2 regions of the Gordonia sp. SL306 genome follow, and region 1 is predicted to be linked to the other one. Evidence: predicted binding sites of a transcription regulator. Region 1 holds the regulator's gene; the other holds the start of a gene.
The links. Region 1 encodes LexA, which represses DNA repair genes until DNA is damaged. Its sites were predicted from a motif close to CGAACANNTGTTCG; they were not measured.

Region 1 (4,736 bases):
GACCCGGCCGGACGGCTGGCGCTGAGTCAGAGCCCGTATCGACGACCCGACGATCTGCCGGCCGATTGCACCCGGCGCGCGGTCCGTGACGCCGTGGCCACCCGAGACCTCACCGTCATCCGGACGCCCGGCCAGTTCGCGCGGCTCCGCGATGACCTCAGAACGACTGTGACCGACGCGGCCCCTGAGTATTTCGCGCTCGCCACGGACATTCTCCGGCATCTCGCCCCCCTCCGATCGGAGATCGACCAGGACAGCGGGTCCGTCGCTGCCGACGACGTGGCCGAGCAACTGGAGAACCTCGTCTTCGACGGATTCGTGGCCGCGACCCCACGCAGACATCTCACCGAGATCCCTCGCTATCTCCAGGCGGCGGAGAATCGATTGGCCGATCTCATGGGATCAACGACCCGCGATCGCGATGCCCTCGCCGCGGTCGACCGGGTGATCGCACACTGGAATCAGCGAGTCGCGCAGCTCCCCGTCGGCCGGCGCGATGCCTTCAACGAGTATGCCCATTGGATGGTCGAGGAACTCCGGGTCGGTCTCTTCTCGCAGCGACTCGGTACCGCCTATCCGATCTCCGAGAAGCGGGCGATGCGCGCACTGGACGTGTTCCATTGAGCGCACCGCTCCGACGCCGTCATTCGGAGACGGTCGGCCCCGCAGCGTCCACTGTCTTCTCGTGCGTCAGGTCGCCCTGCAGGTCGTCGATCTCGCGCTGGAAGTCCTCGAGCGAGTCGAACGAGCGGTACACCGACGCAAATCGGAGATAGGCCACCTCGTCGAGCTCACGCAACGGTTTGAGGATCGCCAATCCCACCTCGTTGCTGGGGATCTCGGCCGATCCGGATGCGCGCACCGCATCCTCGACCTGCTGCGCGAGCTGGGCGAGGGCGTCTTCGGCCACGGCACGCCCCTGGCAGGCCCGACGAACTCCGCGCATCACCTTCTCGCGGCTGAACGGTTCGGTGACCCCGTTGCGTTTCGCCACCGACAGCACGGCGCTCTCCACCGTCGAGAACCGGCGACCACACTCCGCACACGAACGGCGCCGTCGGATCGCCTGCCCTTCATCGGCGACACGCGAGTCGATGACCTTGGTGTCTTCGTTCTTACAAAACGGGCAGCGCATGTTGTCCTCACGCACGTCTCGGGACACTCCGGCGCACCGGATGCTCGCTACGCCGTGCCGGTTTCCGGCTGGAACCTGTGCCATGAGAATACCGTCCGTTGCTCAGCGGTATGCGGGCGCGATCAGTGCCTGACCGACCCGGAGTCCCGAGGAGGCCAAGGCGTTGCGCTCGACGATCTGATCGATGACCGACTGGCGCGGCAGATCCGGCGCCACCCGATCGGCGATCGAGCTCAGGGTGTCGCCCTGCCGGACGTGCACCACCTCGGTGCCCACCGGCTGCGGGGCGACGGACGCGGCGTAGTTCGACCCGACGATCGCGACGACCCAGACGAGCGCGGCCAGCGCTCCCCCGACCAGCACGGCAAGCGCGGCCGCACGACGTCGTGCGTAGACCCGCCGCTCATCTGCCGGTGCCGCACACCGGGTGCCGACGATCGTCGTGCCCGCGTTGTATCGACCGTCCGGACGACGGTCGGCCGGACGGGTCGGCTCGACCCTCGCGCCGCGCCTCGGACGCGAACCGACGCCGGAGGTGACCGGCCGTCGCGGCGCCAGCGCCGGTGTCTCGCGGGTCAGGGTGCCACTGCTCGGCACGTGGCGCGCGGGTGTCTCGCGGACGGACGTCTCGCGGGTCAAGGTGGCTGTGCTCATCGTGTCCTCCTGGGATCCGAATCGACCGTTCCCTCGATCACATGTTCGATGGAACGCATGTTCGATTTGTAGCACGCTGCGCCGACAAAGTCTCGACACGCGTCGAACAAATGTTTGAACCTGTCGGCAGGTTCGGTTAACCTCGGCCGTGAGACAACCGATCGACCAGCGATTTTGCGAGGCGAACCCGGTTCCGGCGGCAGCCGACGATGCAACAGCCGACAGGAAGGACTCAGCGATGAGCGACAAGGCCGGCGGGCGGCGTGGAGCCACCCGCGGGATCCACGAGACCGCAGACGCCCCCGACGACTCGTCGGAGCCGGCACCCGTCGTCGCCGAACCCGAGGTCGCCGAGGCGGCTCTCACCGCCCGGCAGCGCGGGGTCCTGGAGTTCATCCGTCAGTCCGTGCGAGAGCGTGGCTACCCGCCCAGCATCCGCGAGATCGGCGACGCCGTCGGACTGACGTCCACGTCGTCGGTGGCGCATCAACTCCGCACCCTGGAACGCAAGGGATTGCTCAAGCGCGACCACAACCGGCCGCGCGCGGTCAACATCCAGGACGGCGACCACACCCCGCCCGGCGGCGCGGCGGCCGGACTGGCCGACGGTCAGGAATTGCCCACACCGACGTTCGTGCCCGTGCTCGGGCGGATCGCCGCAGGCGGACCGATCCTGGCCGAGCAGGCCGTCGAGGACGTGTTCCCGCTACCTCGAGAACTGGTCGGAGAGGGATCGCTGTTCCTGCTGCGCGTCGTCGGCGAGTCGATGATCGACGCCGCCATCTGCGACGGCGACTGGGTCGTGGTCCGGCAGCAGAACGTCGCAGACAACGGCGACATCGTCGCGGCCATGATCGACGGCGAGGCCACCGTGAAGACGTTCAAGCGCAAGGACGGTCACGTGTGGCTGATGCCGCACAACGACCTCTTCGATCCCATCCCGGGCGACGAGGCCGCGATCCTCGGCAAGGTCGTCACCGTGATGCGGCGCGTGTGAGGATCGGCGGCCGAGAGTCAGCCACCGAGCGCCGCGGCCGCGACCGCACGGGCCTCCGCGGGATCGGCGGTTTTCAGCACTGCTTGCGCGGCTGACCGGCACTGGTCGAGGGTCACCTCCGAGAGGCGAGCCCCGACCGGCGCAGCCGCGGCGGGCGCCGCGGACAATGAACTGACGCCCATGCCGACGAGTACACATGCCAGCAGCGGGTCGGCGGCCGCCTCACCGCACACTCCGACCGGTTTGCCCGCCGCCTGACCGGCGCGGGCAACCATGTCGATCAGTGCCAGCGCCGCAGGCTGCCACGGATCCGTCAGTGTGGCGAGTTCGGCGGACATCCGATCCGCGGCCATCGTGTACTGCGTCAGATCATTGGTGCCGATCGAGACGAAGTCGACCTCCGCCATGATCGCGGGAGCCAGGATCGCAGCGGCGGGCACCTCGACCATCACCCCCGCGATCAATCCACGGCGCCGCACTTCGCCCGCGAATTCCGCTGCCTCGGAAGGCGATGCGATCATCGGGGCCATCACCCATGGCGTGGCTCCGCTCTCCTGAGCAGCGGCTGCGATCGCATCGAGCTGCGCCGCGCGGATCTCGGGATGGTCGATCGCGATGCGATTGCCCCGCACACCCAGCGCCGGATTGGCCTCGTTGAGCTGGGTCACGAATTTGAGCGGCTTGTCCGACCCGGCGTCGAGCGTCCGGATCACCACTTTCTGATCGGCGAATGCGTCGATCACCTCGCGGTACAACGTTGTCTGCTCGGCGATCGTCGGGGCCTCGGCCCGCTCGAGGAACGCCAGCTCCGTGCGGAACAATCCGACACCCTCGACGGGATGACCGGATGCGTTTCGTGCCGACGCTCCGTCGGCGACATTCGCGAGCACCGAGACCGGATGCCCGTCCGCGGTCGTCCCGGGTCCCGTCCACGACGCCACCGCGGCGGCCTTGCGACGACTCTCGTCGACGCCGGCCAGCGCCCTCGCCTCGTCGGGTTCGACCTCCAGAGTGCCCGCCGTGCCGTCGACGAGCACCGTGGTGCCGACGGCCACGGTGGCGAGCTCACCCACTGCCACCACGCATGGAATCCCCAACTGGCGGGCAATGATCGCGGTGTGACTCGTGGGACCTCCGAGACGCGTGACGAGCGCGGTGATCAGCGTCGGATCGAGCCCGGCGGTGTCCGCCGGGGCGAGATCGTCGGCGAGCAGCACCGACGGCACGGGCGGTTCCGGTACGCCGGGCTCGGGTATCCCGAGCAACTCGGCGACCACCCGATCGCGGACGTCGTTGAGATCGGTGACCCGCTCGGCCATCAGTCCGCCGAGCTTGGTGAACATCGCGGCGAACTGTTCGGTCGCCGCCACGGCCGCAGCCGGCGCGGGGGTGCCCTTGGCGATCAACGCCGACGCCGCACCGACCCAACCGCGGTCCTCGGCCAGGCCGGCGGTCGCCACGAGCACCTCCGACGCGGCGCCCGAGGCATGCGAGGCCCGCTCCCGGAGCCGTCCCGCCACCGCCGCCGCGGCGTCGGTGAAGCGTTTGGTCTCGACCTCACGCTCGTCCTCGGCGACGGCGTCCTCTGCGCTCGGGTCGTATTCCGGGCGGGCGCCCGGCCAGATGGCCGGACCGAAGGCCTTTCCGGCCACCACCGGTGTCCCCTGCAAAACCTGTGTCTGTGTCACCGAAGTCCTATCTGTCCGTCGGTCCGGGAACCGATCCCGTCCCGGACTCACTGGCCTGTATCGAGCAGCGGAGCGCATGTGGAATGGGCCCGTAACTGAAAGTTATGTGATTCAAGTTACAAGAAAACCTTGACTTGTCAACATAAACAGGCGTAAACACAGATATAGCAACATTGAAATCCACAGATTCCAACAGACGAGGACATCCGTGTACGCCGAAGAACGTCAGCAGGCGATCGCCGATCAGGTGCGGGCCAATGGC
Region 2 (4,736 bases), 1.1 Mb from region 1:
GGGCTTCGAGCCTGGCCGCGAGCAGCTTGGCCCGGTTGTGGAAGCTCTCGTTGCCCGGATGGTTGGCGACCGCCTCGCCGTCGAGCGCGTCGGCGAGATCGCCGACCTGCGGAACCTGTCCGGTGAATCGGACCTGGGTCAACGAGACGAACACCGCGAGAAGAGCCGCGACGAATCCCGGAAACCGGAACCGCGGATCCACCGACACGCGCGGTGATAGGTCGATACCGTTGCCGCCCAGCGCATCTCGCAACGGCCCCTCGATCGGGGCCGCCACCACCACCTCAGCCCGGCGCCGCACCGACCGGGCGGCCGCGTCCGCGAGGACCATGTCGCCGGCGTCGTCGCCCGCCACCACCACCACGTCGAGCGGACCGATCCATCCCGGTAGGGCCGGGGCGGCGACGATCGGGACGTCGATGCGAGAGCTGATCGCGGCGATCACCAGTTGCGTCGCCGGCGATGCCGCCCCGGTGGTACCGCAGACGATCACCACGCTGCGGGGGCGCAGCTGTGTCAGGGGCTCGAGCACACCCTCGCGCTGCGCCTCCGCGACCGATCGCACCTGAGCACCGGCGAGCGCGACAGAGGGAAGAAGACCGTCCAGGTCGGCCGCGATCAGTTCCTCGACATCATCGAGATCGGGGGCACCGGTACGCATGACGTCCAGCCTAGTCACGCACACCGTCGGGCGCGCATGTGCCTGCACCGACGACGGCATCCGAGATCGGACCGCGGTTCCCCGACGACATGCGACGAACGCCGGTCAGTCGGTCGGGTCGGGCAGCACCCGGAGATGACCACGACGGCCCGGCCGTGGTCGCGCCGATTGCGGCGGTCGAGTGGGAGCGTCGTCACCAGGTGGCGACGCGTCCGGGTGACGGCCCCCGGAGCCACGACGGCCTGGCGCGACGTCATCCGATCCGTCGAAGAGGTCGGGCCATTGCGACGGATCGACCCGTCCTGCACCGCCGACCTCGCGCACCGCCTCGGCCAGAGCGGTCAACTCGTAGTCCTCGGCGACGGGGGCCGAGAAGCCGCGTTCGCTCCGGAGCATCTCCCAGCCACGCGGCACGGTGATCCGGCGAGCATGATCGTCACAGAGATCCCACGAGTGCGGCTCCGCCGAGCTGGCCAGTGGACCGATGACCGCCGTGGACTCGGAGTAGACGAACGTCAGGGTAGCCACCGCGGAACGGGCGCAGCCGGGCCTGCAGCACTGTCGGGGAAGCTTCACGGTGACGAGGTTATCCCCGGCGGCGGGTCCACACCGGCGGCGACACGCTAGCTCGCGCGAAACGCACCTCACACGCGACAGAGACGTCACAAATCCTTACACTCTCGTCATGCGCTTCGATCCACCTCGCCCCTCCCGGGGCCGCGCCGACGAACCTCGTGGTCGCGCCCAGGATCCGCGCGGTCGGGGTGCCGATGCGCGGGCGCAGGATGCGCGCGGTCGGGGTGCGGAGTCCCGTCGGGGTGTGCTTCGGAGCCCGACGCGGTCGGTGCGACTGCGCGATCGTCGAGGTCGGGGACTCAGATCACCGTTGCTTCCGCAATCGGTGCCTGCGTTCGCGAGCCGGGCCGACTCCTTCGACGTAATCGCCCTGGAGGCGTTCGCGGAGATCGATGCGAACTGGCACGATCAGCTCGCAGGCCTCGACATCGCAGTGGATGACATCCCACGCATGTTGCCGCACGACCCCGACTCGATCCAGTGGCCGGACGAGGTCACCGCCGACGGCGCGGTGCCGCTGGCGCGGCTCATCCCGGCCGGGCTGGACGTACGCGGCCAACCCACCCGCGCGCAGATCATCTTGTTCCGACGACCGCTCGAGATCCGCGCCAGGCGTGGCGCCGATCTGCTGGAGTTGGTGCACGAGGTGTTGGTCCAGCAGGTTGCCACCCACCTGGGCGTCGACGAAGACACCATCGATCGTGGGCCGGACTAGGACGGGACACGTCCTGGCCCTCCGGTCGCAGCGCCGTCAGATGATGCCGCGCTTGAGCCGCCGGCGCTCGCGCTCGGACAGCCCGCCCCAGATCCCGAAGCGTTCGTCGTTGTGCAGGGCGTATTCCAGGCATTCCGGCTTCACCTCGCACCCCTGGCAGATGCGCTTGGCCTCGCGAGTCGATCCACCCTTCTCCGGGAAGAACGCCTCGGGGTCGGTCTGGGCGCACAACGCCCGCTCCTGCCACTGTTCCTCGACTGCCTCGAAGAGATCGTCGAAGTCGTTGGCCACCAACGAAAGATGACGCCGCTGTGACCAAGGAGAGTTGTCGCTCGGCGCTGCCGTGACACCGCCGACACCCGGCGCCGTCATTGAATCACCCACCAGCCCAAGATGATTGGCTGCAACGTCGGCGCCGGCGAGTTCCTCCGAACTATGCACCGGCTCAACGGGTTTGCGGGGATCGGAATAGTCGCGTGGTTCAAGTGGATTGCCGATCGGGTTCTCAAAAGCCATCGTCGGCGCCTCCTAGCTCGAGAAGTCTGTCAGTTCCAGTCGTCGGTGTCCGCGGCAACCCTGCCGCCCCACCACATCTGCCCACACCATCGATCTTCACCGTGTGTCCGGGTATCGCACCCAATGAGCCATTCGAACAAATGATCGAAAACCTTGCGCTCCATCAATTCTCGATCTCAAACTCATAATGACACTGATGTGATTACACACGGCATGGACCGCTGCGGTCAAGTTAAACCGAAAAGATTCCTTAATACCATCAGTCGTCGGAAACCCTCGGTCTCGACACGGGGTCGGGCGCAGACATCAGCAATCTCACAGATGATCGATCCCCTCCCCCGGAATCGAGACCCATGGTAGCGAACCCACCGCCGCTGAGCGTCATCCTGCAGATGACGGCCCACTGACCACGCGGAACGTCGGCGCCCACCGCGGTCGACACCACCCGCGCCTCGATCACTAGAGTGAACGAGGTGAAAGTGACGGTTCTCGTGGGTGGCGTCGGTGGCGCCCGATTCCTCTCCGGCGTCCGCGAATTGCTCGGCCCCACGCCGTTTCCCGGGCCGGGTGAACCCGACCACGGCGGTACGGCGACGGCACCCGACGGCGGGGGGCACGCGATCACCGCGATCGTCAACGTCGGCGACGACGCGTGGATGCACGGCGTCCGGATCTGCCCCGACCTCGACACCTGCATGTACACCCTCGGCGGCGGCATCGACCGTGATCGCGGATGGGGACGTGTCGACGAGACGTGGCACGCCAAGGAGGAGCTCGCCGCCTATGGCGCCGATCCCGACTGGTTCGGCCTCGGCGATCGCGATCTCGCCACCCACCTCATCCGAACCCAGATGCTCGATGCCGGCTACCGCCTGTCCGACGTGACGGCAGCGCTGTGCCGGCGGTGGCAGCCCGGTGTCCGGCTCATACCCGCGACGGATGATCGTCACGAGACCCACGTGGTGGTGGCCAAGCCCGACGGCGACGACGACGAGCGGGTCGCGATCCACTTCCAGGAATGGTGGGTCAGACACCGTGCACAGATCCCGACCTTCGGTTTCGCGCAGGTCGGTTCCGACGACACCCGCACCGCGCCGGGTGTCACCGAGGCGATCGCCGCCGCCGACATCGTGCTGCTGGCACCCAGCAATCCGGTGGTCAGCATCGGCGCGATCGTCAGTGTGCCCGGGGTGCGCAGCGCGCTGCGCACCACCTCGGCCCCCGTCGTCGGCATCTCCCCCGTGATCGACAACCGGCCGCTGCGCGGGATGGCCGACGAATGCCTGTCGGTGATCGGTGTGGAGACCTCCGCCGAGGCCATCGCGGCACATTACGGCGCGCGCAGTGGCAACGGGATCCTCGACGGATGGTTGGTCGCCGAAGGCGACCGGGCCGCCGTCGACGGCGTCGCGATCGGTTCCGCACCGCTGCTGATGAGCGATCCGGCCACCACCGCCCAGATGGTCCGCGACGCATGCACGCTGGTCGGAGTGGCCACCCCCGATCGCAATATCGGCGCAGCGGAACGGAGTACCTCGTGACCGGCTCTCCGGCGCCCCACGACCACGGGTCCGTCGGAGGCCTCGAGATCCGGGCAGTCACCGGTCTCGGCGAGTTCGGGCCGCAGAGCGACATCGCCACCGAACTCCTCGCCGCCGCACCCTGGCTCGCCGACGACGACATCGTCGTGGTGACCAGCAAGATCTTCTCCAAGGTGGAGAACCGCATGGTGGCCGCGCCGACCGATCCGGAAGAACGAGATGCGCTGCGCCGCAAGCTCGTCGACGACGAGTCCGTGCGGATACTGGCACGCAAGAACCGGACGCTGATCACCGAGAACCGAATCGGCATCGTGCAGGCGGCGGCCGGGGTGGACGGATCGAACATCGCCACCGATCAACTCGCCCTGCTGCCGGTGGACCCCGACGCGAGCGCGGCGGGGCTCCGGGCACGTATACGTGAGGTGGCCGGCATCGACGTCGCGGTGATCGTCACCGACACGATGGGCCGCGCCTGGCGTAACGGCCAGACCGACGTCGCCATCGGCGCGGCGGGCATCCGGGTCTCCCATCCCTACGAGGGGTCGGTCGACGCGTACGGGAATCCCCTGGTCGTCACCGACATCGCCGTCGCAGACGAGATCGCCGCGGCGGCTGATCTGGTGAAGGGCAAACTCGGCGGGGTACCCATCGCCGTGGTGCGCGGCCTCGCGCCGGTCGACGACGGTTCCGGGGCCGTCGATCTCGTCCGTCCGGCGTCGGAGGACCT

Region 2: cofD (2-phospho-L-lactate transferase) is a predicted target of LexA. The motif match lies at 2,783-2,796, and genes of this name have one in related genera.

What each region holds. Positions count from the first base shown of each region.
Region 1 covers NZ_CP113063.1:4,745,238-4,749,973, reverse strand. The annotation lists gene hrpA (ATP-dependent RNA helicase HrpA) at 1-624, shown strand, start outside; gene nrdR (transcriptional regulator NrdR) at 644-1,135, opposite strand; gene OVA31_RS21755 (LysM peptidoglycan-binding domain-containing protein) at 1,238-1,789, opposite strand; gene lexA (transcriptional repressor LexA) at 2,028-2,786, shown strand; gene OVA31_RS21745 (putative PEP-binding protein) at 2,804-4,474, opposite strand; gene OVA31_RS21740 (DeoR/GlpR family DNA-binding transcription regulator) at 4,683-4,736, shown strand, end outside.
Region 2 covers NZ_CP113063.1:482,900-487,635, forward strand. The annotation lists gene OVA31_RS02260 (hypothetical protein) at 1-661, opposite strand, end outside; gene OVA31_RS02265 (DUF3499 domain-containing protein) at 767-1,237, opposite strand; gene OVA31_RS02270 (metallopeptidase family protein) at 1,347-1,952, shown strand; gene OVA31_RS02275 (WhiB family transcriptional regulator) at 1,989-2,246, opposite strand; gene cofD (2-phospho-L-lactate transferase) at 2,942-4,009, shown strand; gene OVA31_RS02285 (coenzyme F420-0:L-glutamate ligase) at 4,006-4,736, shown strand, end outside.